One region of the Ancylobacter sp. SL191 genome, then DNA from elsewhere that is predicted to be linked to it. Evidence: predicted binding sites of a transcription regulator. Region 1 holds the regulator's gene; the other holds the start of a gene.

Region 1 (7,673 bases):
TCGATGCCGAGCCATTTCAGCCCGTCGATGATGGCGTCGATGGCTTCCGGTGTGGAGCGCTGGCGGTCGGTGTCCTCGATGCGCAGCAGCATCGTGCCGCCCTTCGCCCGGGCATAGAGCCAGTTGAACAGCGCGGTGCGCGCGCCGCCAATGTGCAGGAAACCGGTGGGCGAGGGGGCGAAGCGGGTAACGACGGTCTCGGACATATCTCTTCCGTCTCGCGTCGCCGGTAACGGGCGACGGCACAGCATGGCGGATGCGGACGGTGCGTGTACCATAGCTCCCCGGCGTGGGAAATGGCGGCGCCGCATGGCTGGCGCCCGCATTCTGGGCAGGCGCCGCGCGCCGGCGGCGAGCGGGTGGGGCAGGGGCGTGAAGGGCGCAGGCGAGCCCCGTCCGGGGCGTCAGGATGAGGGGGGCGGATGGAGGCGGCGCGGGCGGGCGCGAGCCATCGCCCTCGGCGTGCCGCGTGGCGCGCGCGGCAGCCTCATCCACCTGCCGGGGATCACCGGACGGCTCATGGAGGCGCTGGGCGCGGCACTCGCGCTGGAGGTCGACGAGCGGCGCTTCTTCCTGTTCCTGCCGGTCATGTTCGCGGCCGGCATCGCGCTCTATTTCGGTGCGCCAAGCGAACCCTGGCCCTATGCGGGCCTGATCCCCGCTGTCGCCCTCACCGTGCTCACCCTGCTGGCGCGCGAGCGCCCGCTGGCCTTCCATCTGCTGGCCCTGCTGGCGACCCTCGCCGCCGGCTTCGCCACCGCCAGCCTGCAGGTGCAGCGCATCGCCCATCCGGTGCTGCAACGCGCGGTCGACGGGGTGGAGATTGCCGGCTTCGTCGAGGCGGCGGAGCAGCGGGCGCGCGGCAGCCGCATCACCCTCGCGCTCACGCGGTTCGAGGGGCGGGGCGAGTATAACGGCGAGACCGCGCCGCGGCGGGTGCGGGTGACGCTGACGAGCCGTTCCCCGCCCGACGTCGGCGCCCATGTGGCGCTGCGGGCGAGCCTCGCCCCGCCGCCCGGTCCGGCCTATCCCGGCGGTTTCGATTTCGGCCGGCTGGCTTGGCTGGAGGGGATTGGCGCCACCGGTTTCGCGTTGGGCAAGGTGACGGTCGCTCCCACGACTGCCGAACCGCCGGCAGGGCTCGCCGTCAGCGCCTGGCTCGCGGCGACGCGCGCGACGATTGCCGAGCGTATCCGCGCGGCGCTGCTCCCGCCGGGCGCATCGGCGCCGATGCAGGGCGATGCGGCCATCGCCGTTGCGCTGGTGACGGGGCTGCGCGACGGGGTGCCGGAGAGTATCGAGGAGAGCATGCGGGTGGCTGGCCTCTCGCATGTTCTGTCCATCTCCGGCCTGCACATGGCGCTGGTGGCGACGGGCATGTTCTTTCTGGTGCGGGCGCTGCTCGCGCTCTCGCCGGCACTGGCGCTGCGCTACCCCATCAAGAACTGGGCGGCGGTGCCGGCCGCGCTGGCGGCGACCTTCTATCTCGTGCTGTCCGGCGGCGAAGTGGCGACGCAGCGCGCCTATCTGATGACGCTGATCGTGCTCGCCGGCGTCGCTCTCGGCCGGCCCGCGCTGACGCTGCGCACCCTGGCGGTCGCCGCCCTGCTGGTTCTGGCGCTTACCCCTTGGGCGGTGCTCGATCCCGGCGCGCAGATGTCCTTTGCCGCGACGCTGGCGCTGGTCGCCGCCTATGCGCGATGGGGGCGGCAGGTGGCGGAACTGCCGGGCGCGCGGCTTGGCTGGCTGCACCGGCCGGCGGTCTATATCGCCGCTCTGGTGCTGACATCGCTGGCGGCGGGCCTCGCGACCGCGCCCTTCGCCGCCTATCACTTCCAGCGACTCGCGCCGCTGAGCCTCATCGCCAATCTCGCGGCGATGCCGATCGCCTCCTTCATCATCATGCCGGCGGGGTTGGCGGGGGCGCTGCTCATTCCGTTCGGCTGGGACGCGCCGGCCTGGCATGTGATGGGCTGGGGCATCGGGCGGATGGTCGATATCTCCCGCGCCGTCGCCGCCGTGCCCGGTGCTGATCGCGGCCTGCCGGCGCTGCCGCTGGCGAGCCTCGTGCTGTTCGCGCTAGCGCTTACCGCCTTCTGCCTGCTGCGCAGTCGGCTGATGCTCGTCGCACCCGTGCTGGCGCTGGCCGGGCTCGCGCTGGCGCCGCTGCGCGACCGGCCGGACATACTGGTCGACCGCGAGGGGCGGACGGTGGCGGTGCGCCAGAGCGACGGGCGACTGGCGCTGATGGGCGACCGTGATCGCGGCCTTACCGGCCGCTTCGTCGTCGAGCAATGGCTCAGTGCCGAGGGCGAACGCGCGCGCCTCGAGGATCCGAGCCTGACGCAGGCGGCGCGCTGCGATCCGCTGGGCTGTACGCTGCGCCTGGCGGGCGGCGAGATCGTCGCCTTGTCGCGCCACCGCGCCTCATTGGAGGAGGACTGCCGGCGCGTGGGGCTGCTGATCACCACCGAGGCGCCGCCCCATGACTGCGCGGCGCAGGTGCTGCGCATCGATCCACGACGGCAGACCTCGGCGCTGGCGCTGTACCGCGATGAGGTCGGGCCGGAACCCGCGGCAATGGCCGGGCTCACCGGCCTTGCTGATGCCGAAGATGGTATCACTGACGATGAAGATGGTGGCCCGCGCGGGGGGGGCGGCGCTCCCGTTGAGGGACCGGCGGAGACGACGGCTCACATTCTGGCGCGCAGCATGGTCGAGCAGACGCAGCATCCTTCGCCGCAGAGCGCAGCGGAGAGCGGAGTGCGTGCCTCTGTCGACGCTCGCGCCAGAGGCACTCCTCAAGGGGGCGCCCCCGGCAGCGCGCCGGCGAGTGCCCCCACCGATGCGGCCAACCCTGCGCTGCCTGATGATCGCATATCCCGTCGCACGGAGGCGCCACTCCCGAACGTGAACGAGAGCGCCACGCCACTCTCCACCACTATGCCGCCTGACGACGTACTATCTGGAGCGATGGCGTCTTCAGCCGCGTCGCCGACCGCACCCGGCGCGATCGGTTCGCATCGGCCCCAGCCGTACGCGCCCGTTCTCCGGCCACCGTCACCTCTGGCGACGGCACCTGAACGGCCTACCGCACCACCACACGAACCGAGACCAAAGGTCCTCTGGCGGGTGATCGACTCCCGCCCACCGGATGGCGCCCGGCCGTGGCTGCCAGCGGCACTGCCTCCACGCCGGTGAGACGCGACGAGCCGGTCGATGCCGGTCCACGAGCCGCTCCCGGAAACGCGGCCGTTCCCGCTCAGTAGCGCCGGAACAGCGCGACGAGACGGCCCTGGATCTGCACCCGGTCGGGGCCGAAGATGCGGGTCTCATAAGCCGGATTGGCGGCCTCCAGCGCGATGGAGGCGCCTTTACGGCGCAGGCGTTTCAGCGTGGCGTCCTCATCATCGATCAGCGCCACCACGATATCGCCGGTGCTGGCGGTATCGGATTTGCGGATCAGCGCGAGATCACCGTCGAAGATGCCGGCCTCGATCATCGAATCACCGCGCACCTCAAGGGCGAAATGCTCGCCGCCCGAGAGCATTTCCGGCGGCATGTTGATCGTGCTGTCGGGCGACTGGATGGCGGAGATGGGTGAGCCGGCGGCGATGCGGCCGACAATGGGGATGGCCACCGGGCGCCGGGAATCCTCCTCCACAGCGGCAGAGGGAAGCTTCACCCGCCCAAGGCTGCCCTCGATGACATTCGGCGCAAAGGCGGCGCGCGCGGGGCGGGACTGCGCGTCTTCCGGCAGGCGGAGTACTTCGAGCGCGCGTGCCCGGTTGGGCAGGCGGCGGATGAAGCCGCGCTCTTCCAGCGCCGTGATCAGGCGGTGAATGCCCGATTTCGACCGCAGGTCCAGCGCCTCCTTCATTTCCTCGAAGGAGGGGGGCACGCCGTCCCTTTTCAGGCGTTCGTCGATGAAGAGCAGCAGCTCGTGCTGTTTGCGGGTGAGCATCGATCCCGATCCGTCTGTAGGGCGCCCGAGGGCCGTTAAGCGAAACAAATCACGAACAAACACTATCCGTTCTTTGTGTGTTCCACAACGGGGAATTCTCGCCCTGCCGCAACTCTGGCGCGCGACAGACAGGTCGGTTATCTGTATGCAATGGCCCAGATATTGCCTAATGCCTATGCATAGTCCTGCGTGCAGCACGAAAGGCGCGAGTCGTGATCGGAACCATAGCTGACATTGTCGCCGCCCACCGCGCGGGGCGGGCCCGGCCGGCGGAAACGGTGGCGCGGGCGCGGGCACTTATCGTGGCGCATGGCGATCCGGCGGTGTTCACGGCGCTGGTCGACGATGCCGGCATCACGACCCAGCTCGCGCGGCTGGAGGGCGCCGACCCCGCCCAGATGCCGCTCTACGGCGTGCCCTTCGCGGTGAAGGACAACATCGACGTCGCCGGCCTGCCGACCACCTGTGCCTGCCCGGACTATGCCTATCCAGCCACGCGCGACGCGGCGGCGGTGGCGCGGCTGCGCCGGGCGGGGGCGATCATCCTCGGCAAGACCAATCTCGACCAGTTCGCCACCGGGCTCAACGGCACGCGCTCACCCTATGGCACGCCGCGAAATCCCGTGCGCGATGATCTGGTGCCGGGCGGGTCGAGCTCCGGCTCGGCGGTTGCGGTCGCGGCGGGGCTCGTGGCCTTTGCGCTGGGGACGGACACGGCGGGGTCCGGCCGCGTGCCAGCGGGGCTGAACAATATTGTCGGTCTGAAGCCCAGTCTCGGCCTTGTCTCGACGCGCGGCGTCGTGCCCGCTTGCCGCTCGCTGGACTGCGTGTCGGTCTTCGCGCTCACGGTGGAAGACGCGCTGCTGGCGACATCGGTGATGGCCGGGCCGGACGAGGATGATCCTTATTCGCGCGTCTTGCCGCTGGGGGGGCTCGCCGGTTTTCCGGCCGGGCCGACGCTCGCCGTGCCGCGCGCGCAGGATCTCGTGACCTTCGGTGACCGCGCCTCGGAGGCGGGGTTCCGCCGCGCCGCCGAGCGCATGGCGCGGCTGGGGGCGCGGCTGGTCGAGATCGACCTCACACCGTTCTTCGAGACGGCGCGGCTGCTTTATGAGGGGCCGTGGGTGGCGGAGCGCTACGCGGCGGTCGGCGCCTTTCTCGAATCGCGGCCGGCCTCGGTGCATCCGGTGGTCGCCGGCATCATCGAGCAGGGCCGCCATTTCAGCGCCGTCGAGGCATTTCGTGGGCAGTACCGGCTGGCGGAGCTTAAGGCGCAGGTGCGGGCGGCGCTTGCCGGCATCGACGCCCTGATGGTGCCGACCATGCCGACGGTCTTCACCGTCGCGCAGATGCAGGCCGAGCCGGTGCGCTGCAACAGCCAGCTCGGCGTCTACACCAATTTCGTCAACCTGCTCGATATGTGCGGCCTCGCCGTGCCGGCGGAGATTCGCGCGGATGGCGCGCCGGCGGGCATCACCCTGCTGGCGCCGGCGGGGCAGGACGCCCATCTCGCCGCGCTCGGCGCTGCCTTCCATCGCGACACCGGGCTGACGCTCGGCGCGACCGGAGCCGCTCATCCTGCCGCCTCCACCGCCATGCCCGCCCCGGCGCCCGGCTATGTGGCGGTCGCCCTGTTCGGGGCGCATCTGTCCGGCCTGCCGCTCAATGGCGAGCTGGTCGAGACCGGCGGGTTGTTCATCCGCGAGGCGCGCACAAGCCCGGATTATCGTCTCTTCCTTCTGCCGGAGGGCCGGGTGCGCCGGCCCGGCCTGCTGCGCGGGGGCGCGGGTTCCGGCGGGCGCATTGCCTGTGAGGTCTGGGCGCTGCCGGAAGCCGCCTTTGGGCGGCTGGTGGCGGGCATCCCTGCGCCGCTTGGCATCGCCACGGTAACGCTGGAGGACGGCACGTCGGTGAAGGGCTTCGCCATGGAGGCCGCTGCTGCACCAGCGGCGCGCGACATCACCAGCTTCGGCGGCTGGCGCGCCTTTTTGGCGGATGAGGCGGCGCGGCGCGGGCTTCTGGCGCCGGCGGGCTGAGAAGCCGAATCAGCTGGCGCCGGTAAGCGCCTGAAATCAAACGGTCTGAGCGTATTGCTCGTAGGCGTCGTGGACGATGGTGATGTGCGAGCGCATGGCAGCAGCGGCGGCGTCCCGCTCGCCACGCAGCACGGCGGTGACCACCCGTTCATGCTCGCGATGGGACAGGGCAAGACGGCCGAGCGCGTGGAACTGGGCGCGCCGAAAGGGCGAGAGGCGCCGGCGCGTGCCGACGGTGATCTCCACCAGATAGTCGTTATGGCTGCCGGCATAGAGCGCGGCATGGAACTGCTCATTGGCCTCGCGATAGGCGGGGAAGTCGCCGGCTCGCATCATGTCGCCCATGCTCTGGTGAAGCTGGTCGAGCTGCCGGCGCTCCGCCGGGGTCATGGCCAGCGCCGCGAGGCCGGCGCAGAGCGCCTCCAGTTCCGCCATCACGTCGAACATATCCTGCAGCCGCTCAAGGCTGGGACGCGCGACCACGGCGCCGCGATGCGGACGGGCATCGACCAAGCCCGAGGCGGCGAGCTCGCGCAGCGCCTCGCGCACCGGGGTACGGGACACACCGAATCGCGCGGCCAGCACCGTCTCGTCCAGCGCCGTGCCGGGGGGTAAGCGGCCGCGGGTGATCTCGTCGGCGAGCTGGAGCCGCAATTCCTCGGCGCGGGTAACCCGCTTGCGGGCCTCGGAAAGGGGGCCGGCGACCGGCGGCATCACGGCAAGGGACATCGGGCTCAACAACCAGAAGGACAGGCGTGCCGGGACGATGAAGGACGGCGACATGCCGAAGCTAGCATGATGCGCCCGGCCCGTCGCGCGGCGTGCGGCGTCATCCTTCGTCGGGATCGGCGATGATGCTCACATGCGCCGCGACGACCTTCCAGCCCTCGGGCGTGCGCATCCAGGTCTGCATCTGCCGGCCGATACGCCCGGGCATGACAGGACGGCGGAACAGGGTGGACGCCACCGCCATGTCGCGGCCATAGGTGGTGATGACCGTCTTCTCCAGCGTCCGTTCAAGCCCATGCGGCGAACGCGCCTTGCGGAACGCCCGGATGGCCTCGATGCCGTAGAGATTCTCGCCATTGCCGTAGCGAATGGTGGTCGGATCGGCCCAGAACAGCGCGTCGAGCCCGGCAACATCGTTGCTCACCAGCGCCTGCTCATAACGGCCGAAGGCGGCTTCGACCTCGGCCTTCACGTCGGGAAGATTGATGTCCATGGAGTGCCCCTTCTGACGGTTCAGAACATCGCGTGCGGCCTGCCGGGTCAATCCTCGAGCGGCAGAATCTCGCAGGGCTCGCCCGCCTTCGCCGCCGGCGCGTGCGGCTGGCGCACCAGCAGCACGTCGGCGCGGGCGAGCACGGAGAGCATCGAGCTGTCCTGTACGGGAAGCGGTCGCACCAGCGGCAGGCCGCACTCCTGGCCGACGATCTGCGCCCGCTGGAAATCCATGCGCATCTCGTTGGCCTTGATGTCAGTGGCGAGGCGCGCCGGCTTCAGCGGCACGCGGGGCGGCACGTCAATTCCCTGCAGGGCTTTGAGCAGCGGCACGAGATAGAGCAGGGCGCAGACATGGGCCGAGACCGGGTTGCCGGGCAGGCCGAGCACATGGCTGATGGATGCCGCATGCGCGTAAGTGCCGAACATCAGCGGCTTGCCCGGCCGCAGCG
Region 2 (7,673 bases), 710 kb from region 1:
CGGCGATGCAGTCCTGCGGGCCGTTCAGCGCCGCCGTGGCCGCGACCTGGATCGGCGTATAGGCGCCGTAATCGAGATAGGACTTCACCCGCGCCAGCGCCGCGATCAGCCGCTCATTGCCGACCGCGAAGCCCATGCGCCAGCCGGCCATGGAGAAGGTCTTGGACATGGAGGTGAACTCCACCGTCACATCCATGGCGCCCGGCACCTGCAGCACGGAAGGCGGCGGGTTGTCGTCGAAATAGACCTCCGAATAGGCGAGGTCGGACAGCAGGATCAGGTCGTGCTTCTTCGCGAAGGCGACGCAGTCCTTGTAGAAATCAAGATCGGCGACGCAGGCCGTCGGGTTCGACGGGTAGCACAGCACCAGCGCCAGCGGCGACGGGATCGAATGCACCACCGCGCGCTCCAGCGCCCGGAAGAATTCCGGGCCGGGCTCGCACGGCACCGAGCGGATCGCCGCGCCGGCCATCAGGAAGCCGAAGGCGTGGATCGGGTAGGACGGGTTCGGCACCAGGATCACGTCGCCCGGCGCGGTGATGGCCTGCGCCATATTGGCGAAGCCTTCCTTCGAGCCGATGGTGGCGACCACCTGCGTGTCGGGGTTCAGCTTCACACCGAAACGGCGCTCATAATAGGCCGCCTGCGCGCGGCGCAGACCCGGAATGCCCTTGGAGGCGGAATAGCGGTCGGTGCGGGGACGCCCGATGGTATCCTTGAGCTTCTCCACCACATGGGCGGGCGCATCGAGGTCCGGGTTGCCCATGCCGAGATCCACGATATCAGCGCCGCCATTGCGAGCGGTGGCCTTCACACGGTTCACCTGCTCGAAGACATAGGGCGGCAGCCGGCGGATACGGTGGAAGTCGGTCATCGGTCTCAAGCTCCAAACCGCCCCGATTCATCGGATAGCGGCACTGAGGCGCTACATAACACTGTTCAGGCGCCCGCACAGCGAGGGATCGCAGCGAAAACGGGCGGAAGCGTGATGAAAACTGTCGCGGCCACGTATCGCCAAGGTGGCGCCGGGCGACGCCTAGGGCTGTTGCTGGCTATCGGTCTCGACTTGCTGCTGTTGCTCGCGGGCGAGGCCCTGAAGATCGCTCTGCATCTTCGCCGTCTGCGCCGGCGTCATCACCGGGCGGTCGCCGATCTGCGCGGGGGCGCCGAAATTGGGGTAGACCAGTTCCTGGCCGGGGGTGATGGGCTTGGCCATCTCTGGCGGCAGCAGCGAGGACGGCCCCGAGCAGCCGGCGAGCGCCAGCGCCACCAGACCGGCCAGGCAACCGGCCCGTCGAGCCGGGCGCGCCATGGCGCGCGGGATCATCCGGCAAGGATCCGCCATGCTCTTCATGCCCCGGTCATCTCCCACGCTCACCGATCTCCCATGCCTCCGGCCTGATACGCACTCGCCCCGGCCGGGCCGCACGGCTATGATGGCATCACCTATGAACGCAGGCACCCGCGGGGACAAGCGGTGAGTAACCGACGCACGACCGGAAAGCCGGCCACCGACGCCAAGACGCCCCTCCGCACGGCGCGTTCGACCACGACAACTGACCCGGTGAAACCGGCTGACAGCAAGGCCGCCACGAGCCGGAGCGCCGCCAAGCTCGCCACCGAGGCGACCGCAACCGCGCCGGTGAGCAAACCGGCGACCAAGCGCCCGCAAAAGGCGACCGCGCCTGCCAAGCCCACGGTCGAATCAAAAGCACGGCTGAAGGCTGCGATCCCGGAGACCACGCCCCAAAGCGTCAAGGGCGGCCCGGCGAAGCCAACCGTGACGTCTTCAGCCAGGAAGGCCCGCGCGCCCGCTGCCGACCTGGCGCAAGCCAAGCCAACTCCTGCCGCACCCGCTCCCACCGCGCCGGATAGGGCCGTTAAGCGTCCGCGCACGAAAGCCGCCGAACAGCCCTCCGCCCTGCCCCGCTACGCGGTGCGCCCCTCGCAGCGGCGCGCGCAGGCCGAGGCTGAAACGCTGGCTGCGCCCGTTCCGCCCCCGCAGGCCGTGCCGGCGGCACCCGCTCAGCCCACACCACAACCGAGTGCAGCCAAGCCCGCTGCGCCGGAACCGCCCCCGCTCGGCTCCGGTCCCATCGATCTGCAGGCCTTCGCCGGCAATCTCGCCCGCCTCGTCGAGGAGGGCGGCAAGGCGATGGCGGCCTATATGCGGCCGCGCGAGGAAGGGCTCATCCAGGACGATGTCGCCGAGGACATTGCCGACGTGATGAAGACCATCGGCAATGTCGCGGAGTACTGGCTTGCCGACCCCAAGCGCACGGTGGAGGCACAAGCCCGGCTGATCGGCGGCTATCTGGAGCTGTGGTCATCCACGCTCAAGCGCCTGAGCGGCAAGGAGGCCAAGCCCGTCGCCGAGCCGCCGGCCCGCGATGCCCGCTTCATCGATTCGGAGTGGAGCACCAACCCATTCTTCGACACGCTGAAACAGACCTATCTGCTCACCGCCAACTGGGCGGAGAACATGGTCGATGAGGCCGAGATCGACGCGCACACCAAGCACAAGGCGGAGTTCTATGTCCGCCAGATCGCCGGCGCCGTCTCGCCCTCCAATTTCGTGCTGACCAACCCGGAACTGCTGCGCACCACACTCGCTTCCAATGGCGAGAACCTTGTGCGCGGCATGAAGATGCTGGCCGAGGACATTGAGGCCGGTGGCGGCGACCTGAAGATCCGCCAGACCGACAACAGCAAGTTCAAGGTCGGCGAGAACCTGGCCGTCACACCCGGCAAGGTGATCTTCCAGAACGAGATCATGCAGGTCATCCAGTACGCGCCGCAGACGGAGAGCGTGCTGGCGGTGCCGCTGGTCATCATCCCGCCCTGGATCAACAAATTCTACGTGCTCGACCTGACGCCGGAAAAGTCCTTCATCCGCTGGGCGGTCGAGCAGGGCCTCACCGTCTTCGTGGTCTCCTGGGTCAATCCTGGCCCTGAGCTCGCCGGCAAGGGCTTCGACGCCTATATGAAGGACGGCGTGCTCACCGCCTTCGACGTGGCGAAGAAGGCGAGCGGCAGCCAGGACTTCCACGCGGTCGGCTATTGCGTCGGCGGTACCATGCTGGCGATGACGCTCGCCTGGCTTGCGGCTTCCGGCCAGGATGTCGGCCTGCGCTCCGTCACCTTCCTGACGACGCAGGTGGATTTCACCCATGCCGGCGACCTCAAGGTGTTCATCGACGAGGAGCAGATCGCCCATCTCGAGCGCAAGATGCTGGAATCGGGCGTGATGGACGGCCGCAAGATGGCCAACGCCTTCAACATGCTGCGGGCCAACGACCTGATCTGGCCCTATGTGGTGAACAACTATCTCAAGGGGCAGGCGCCCTTCCCCTTCGACATTCTCTACTGGAACTCGGATTCGACCCGCCTGCCGGCGGCGAATCATTCCTTCTACCTGCGCAACTGCTACCTCGATAACCGGCTGGCGCAGGGCAGCCTGATGCTGGCGGGCAAGAAGCTCGACCTCAAGAAGATCAACCTGCCCATGTACAGCGTCGCGACGCGCGAGGACCACATCGCGCCCGCCGCTTCGGTGTTCCTCGGCTTGCAAATGTTCGGCAATCCCGGCCGCTTCGTGCTGGCCGGCTCCGGCCACATTGCCGGCGTCATCAACCCGCCCGCGCGCGGCAAGTACCAGTACTGGACGGGCGAGGCCCCCGGCGGCGCGCTGGAAGACTGGATCGCCGGGGCGCAGATGCATCCGGGCTCGTGGTGGCCGGACTGGTTCGCCTGGATCGCCCAGCAGGACGATGCCCGCGTTCCCGCGCGCATCCCCGGCAAGGGCCCGTTCAAGGCGATCGAGGAGGCGCCCGGCAGCTATGTGAAGGTGAAGGCGTAGAAGGCTTCACTGGCTCTTGGCCTGTCATCCCCCTCGGGTCTTGCCTTCTGCAAGCCCAAGGACAGGCTCCGCGCAGCGGAGAGCCGGGATCGTTAGCCGACGGCGAGCGCCATGCGATCCCGGATCGGCCTGCGGCCGTCCAAGATGACGGTCATGGCCTCACGGGAGCCCTCACGGGAACAGGGCGATCTGCTCGAGCCCCAGCGTCTCGGGATAGCCGAGCACGAGGTTCATGTTCTGCACCGCCTGGCCGGAGGCGCCCTTCACCAGATTGTCGGTGGTGGAGATGACGACCACGCGATCCGGCGCGCGGTCCTGCACCACGCCGATGAAGGCCATGTTGGAACCCTTCACGAAGCGCGACTGCGGCACCTGGCCGAGCGGCAGCACGTGCACGAAGGCCTCGCCCTTATAGAAATCGGCCAGCACGCGATGCACGCCCTCAGCGCCGACGCCCGCGCCGGTCTTCAGATAGATGGTCGCGTAGATGCCGCGGCTCATCGGGATGAGGTGCGGCGTGAAGGTCGGCACCACGCTGCGGCCGGCGGCCTTGGAAAACTCCTGGTCGAATTCCGCCGTGTGCCGGTGGCCGCCGACGCCATAGGCGTGCATGCCATCCGTCACCTCGGTGTAGAGCAGGTTCTCCTTGGCCGCACGGCCCGCCCCTGTCACGCCGCTCTTGGCGTCGATGACGATGTGCTCGGGGTCGATGGCGCCGGCCTCGATCAGCGGCACCACGGGCAGGATGGCGGTCGTGGTGTAGCAGCCGGGATTGGCGACGAGCCGGGCCTTGCGGATGTCGTCGCGATAGAGCTCGACGACGCCGTAGACGGCTTCCTGCTGCAGTTCCAGCGCCTGATGCGGGTGGCCGTACCACTGCTCATAGGCGCCGGCATCGCGCAGCCGGAAATCCGCGGACAGGTCGACGATCTTGATGTGCGGCGCGGTCTCGAAGACTTTCTTGATGACCTGCTGCGTGGTGCCGTGCGGCAGGGCGCAGAAGGCGAGATCGACGCCCGACCAGTCCACCGCGTCGATAGTGGTGAGCGTCGGCAGGTTCAGCGGCGCGAATTGCGGGAACACCTCGGCCATGCTCTGGCCGGCCTTGCGGTCGGCAGTGAGCGCGACGATGTCCACGCGGGGGTGACGGACCAGCAGGCGCACCAGCTCCGCGCCGGTGTAGCCCGAGGCTCCGAGGATGGCGATCCGTGCCTTGCTGTCCGTCATCGTGGCGTATCCCGTCACTGGCGCGGGGAACGCCCCGCGCATGGAGACCGCGCCATTACACCGGATGCATGTCGCGGGAAAGACACGGATCTGCGCGCCGCGCGCATGGCGGCCGCGCGAGGAGGGCGGGAACACGGCTGAGCCTCCGCCGCTTGCCCCTCGCCTGCACTGTCGTCACCGACCGAAAGGACACGATGGCGCGCGATATTGTCGGGCTCTATGGCGGCAAGGTGCGCGCCAACCGCAAACGGCTGCGCTGCTGATTGTTCACGTCCTGTTCACGCGACTGACGCGCTTTGGCATAATGTGGTGTAATGGAATCGCCTGACGCCCCATTCAGCGAAAGCCCGCCTGCCTGATGTCCGATCCGAACCTGTTCGACCTTCCCCCCGCCGCGCCCAAGCCCGCGGCGACCCCGGCCGCGCCGAAGCCTGTGCGGGCGCCCGCCGCCTCCCCCGGCCTGCCCGGCGAGAGCGGTTACACGGCCGCGGATATCGAGGTGCTGGAAGGGCTGGAGCCGGTGCGGCGCCGGCCGGGCATGTATATTGGCGGCACGGACGAGAAGGCCCTGCATCACCTCTTCGCCGAGGTGATCGACAATTCAATGGACGAGGCGGTCGCCGGCCATGCCAGTTTCATCGAGGTGGAACTGACGGCCGACGGTTTCCTGACCGTGACCGACAATGGCCGCGGCATTCCGATCGAGAACCACCCGAAATATCCCGGCAAGTCGGCGCTGGAGGTCATCCTCACCACGCTGCACGCCGGCGGCAAGTTCGACAGCAAGGTGTACGAGACCTCGGGCGGCCTGCACGGCGTCGGCGTCTCCGTCGTCAACGCGCTGTCCGACGTGCTGGAGGTCGAGGTCGCGCGTGGGCAGGTGCTTTACCGCCAGCTCTATTCGCGCGGCATGCCGCAGGGCCCGATCCAGGAGATCGGCCGCGTGCAGAACCGGCGCGGCACGCGGGTGCGCTTCCACCCGGACGCGCAGATTTTCGGCGAGGGCGCCCGCTTCAAGCCGGCCCGCGTCTTCAAGATGGCCCGCTCCAAGGCCTATCTGTTCGGCGGGGTCGAAATCCGCTGGAGCTGCGACCCGGAACTGGTCGCCGGCAGCGAAATTCCGCCCAAGGCCACCTTCCGCTTTCCCGGCGGCCTCAAGGACTATCTCGCCGCCGATATCGAGGGCCACACGCTGGTCCACCCGGATATCTTCGCCGGCAAGACCTCGCGGCCCGGCGGCCATGGCTCGGCCGAGTGGGCTGTGGCCTGGCTCGGTGACGCGGACGGCGCCATTTCCTCCTACTGCAACACCATCCCCACCGCCGAGGGCGGCACGCATGAGACCGGCCTGCGTGCCGTTCTGCTCAAGGGTCTGCGCGACCATGCCGAGCGCACCGGCAACGCCAAGCGCGCCGCCATCATCACCGCCGACGACGTGATGGCCGGCTGCGCGGCCATGCTCTCGGTCTTCGTGCGCGAGCCGGAATTTCAGGGCCAGACCAAGGAAAAGCTCGCCACCGCCGAGGCCGCGCGCATCGTCGAGGGCGCGCTGCGCGACCCGTTCGACCATTGGCTCGCCGGCAACCCGCCGCAGGCCAGCCGCCTGCTCGACTGGGTTATCGAGCGCGCGGACGAGCGATTGCGCCGCCGGCAGGAAAAGGAAGTCTCCCGCAAGAGCGCCGTGCGCAAGCTGCGCCTGCCGGGCAAGCTGGCGGATTGCTCCAACAACTCGGCGGCGGGCTCCGAGCTCTTCATCGTCGAGGGCGATTCGGCCGGCGGCTCCGCCAAGCAGGCGCGCGAGCGCCAGAGCCAGGCCGTGCTGCCGCTGCGCGGCAAGATCCTCAACGTCGCCAGCGCCGGCCGCGACAAGCTCGCGCAGAACCAGCAGCTTTCCGATCTCGTCCAGGCGCTCGGCTGCGGCACGGCCGCCAACTATCGCGACGAGGATCTGCGCTATGAGCGCGTGATCATCATGACTGACGCCGATGTCGACGGCGCTCACATTGCCTCGCTGCTCGTCACCTTCTTCTACCGGCAGACGCCGAAGCTGATCGAGAACGGCCACCTCTTCCTCGCCGTGCCGCCGCTCTACCGCATCACCCAAGGCGCCAAGACGCTCTATGCGCGGGACGAGGCGCATCGCGACGAGCTGCTGCGCAAGGAATTCTCCGGGCGCGGCAAGGTCGATATCGGCCGCTTCAAGGGCCTCGGCGAGATGATGCCGGCGCAGCTCAAGGAAACGACGATGAACCGCAAGACGCGCACCCTGCTGCGCGTCACCATCGACGATGCCGAACGCGCCGCCACCGCCGATATCGTCGAGCGGCTGATGGGCAACAAACCGGAAAGCCGCTTCGCCTTCATCTCCGAACGCGCGGCCTTCGCCGGCGAGGAATTGCTGGATATTTGACGGCTCTTACCGCCGCTCAAACGCGATGCGCGCGGCCAGCAGCAGGAAGATGCCGCCGGTCGCGCGCTGCAGCCAGCGGGCGACATGGGCGCGGGTGGCGAGCCAGCCACTGAGGCGGCCGGCGAAAAGGCCGACGGCGATGTTGATCAGCGTGCCGCCCGTGTTGAGGATCGCACC

Evidence for each region. The regulator LexA, encoded in region 1, represses DNA repair genes until DNA is damaged. The targets are predictions, from matches to a motif close to TGTTCNNNNTGTGTTCNG.
Region 2: parE (DNA topoisomerase IV subunit B) is a predicted target of LexA. The motif match lies at 5,351-5,368, and genes of this name have one in related genera.

The regions. Positions count from the first base shown of each region.
Region 1 is NZ_CP113056.1:3,149,530-3,157,202, forward strand. It holds gene gltX (glutamate--tRNA ligase) at 1-206, opposite strand, end outside; gene OU996_RS14275 (ComEC/Rec2 family competence protein) at 463-3,201, shown strand; gene lexA (transcriptional repressor LexA) at 3,263-3,964, opposite strand; gene atzF (allophanate hydrolase) at 4,177-6,000, shown strand; gene OU996_RS14290 (GntR family transcriptional regulator) at 6,037-6,729, opposite strand; gene hpxZ (oxalurate catabolism protein HpxZ) at 6,830-7,222, opposite strand; gene glp (gephyrin-like molybdotransferase Glp) at 7,270-7,673, opposite strand, start outside.
Region 2 is NZ_CP113056.1:3,864,460-3,872,132, forward strand. It holds gene OU996_RS17710 (LL-diaminopimelate aminotransferase) at 1-874, opposite strand, end outside; gene OU996_RS17715 (hypothetical protein) at 1,037-1,354, opposite strand; gene phaC (class I poly(R)-hydroxyalkanoic acid synthase) at 2,156-3,859, shown strand; gene argC (N-acetyl-gamma-glutamyl-phosphate reductase) at 4,031-5,086, opposite strand; gene parE (DNA topoisomerase IV subunit B) at 5,445-7,496, shown strand; gene OU996_RS17735 (LysE family translocator) at 7,503-7,673, opposite strand, start outside.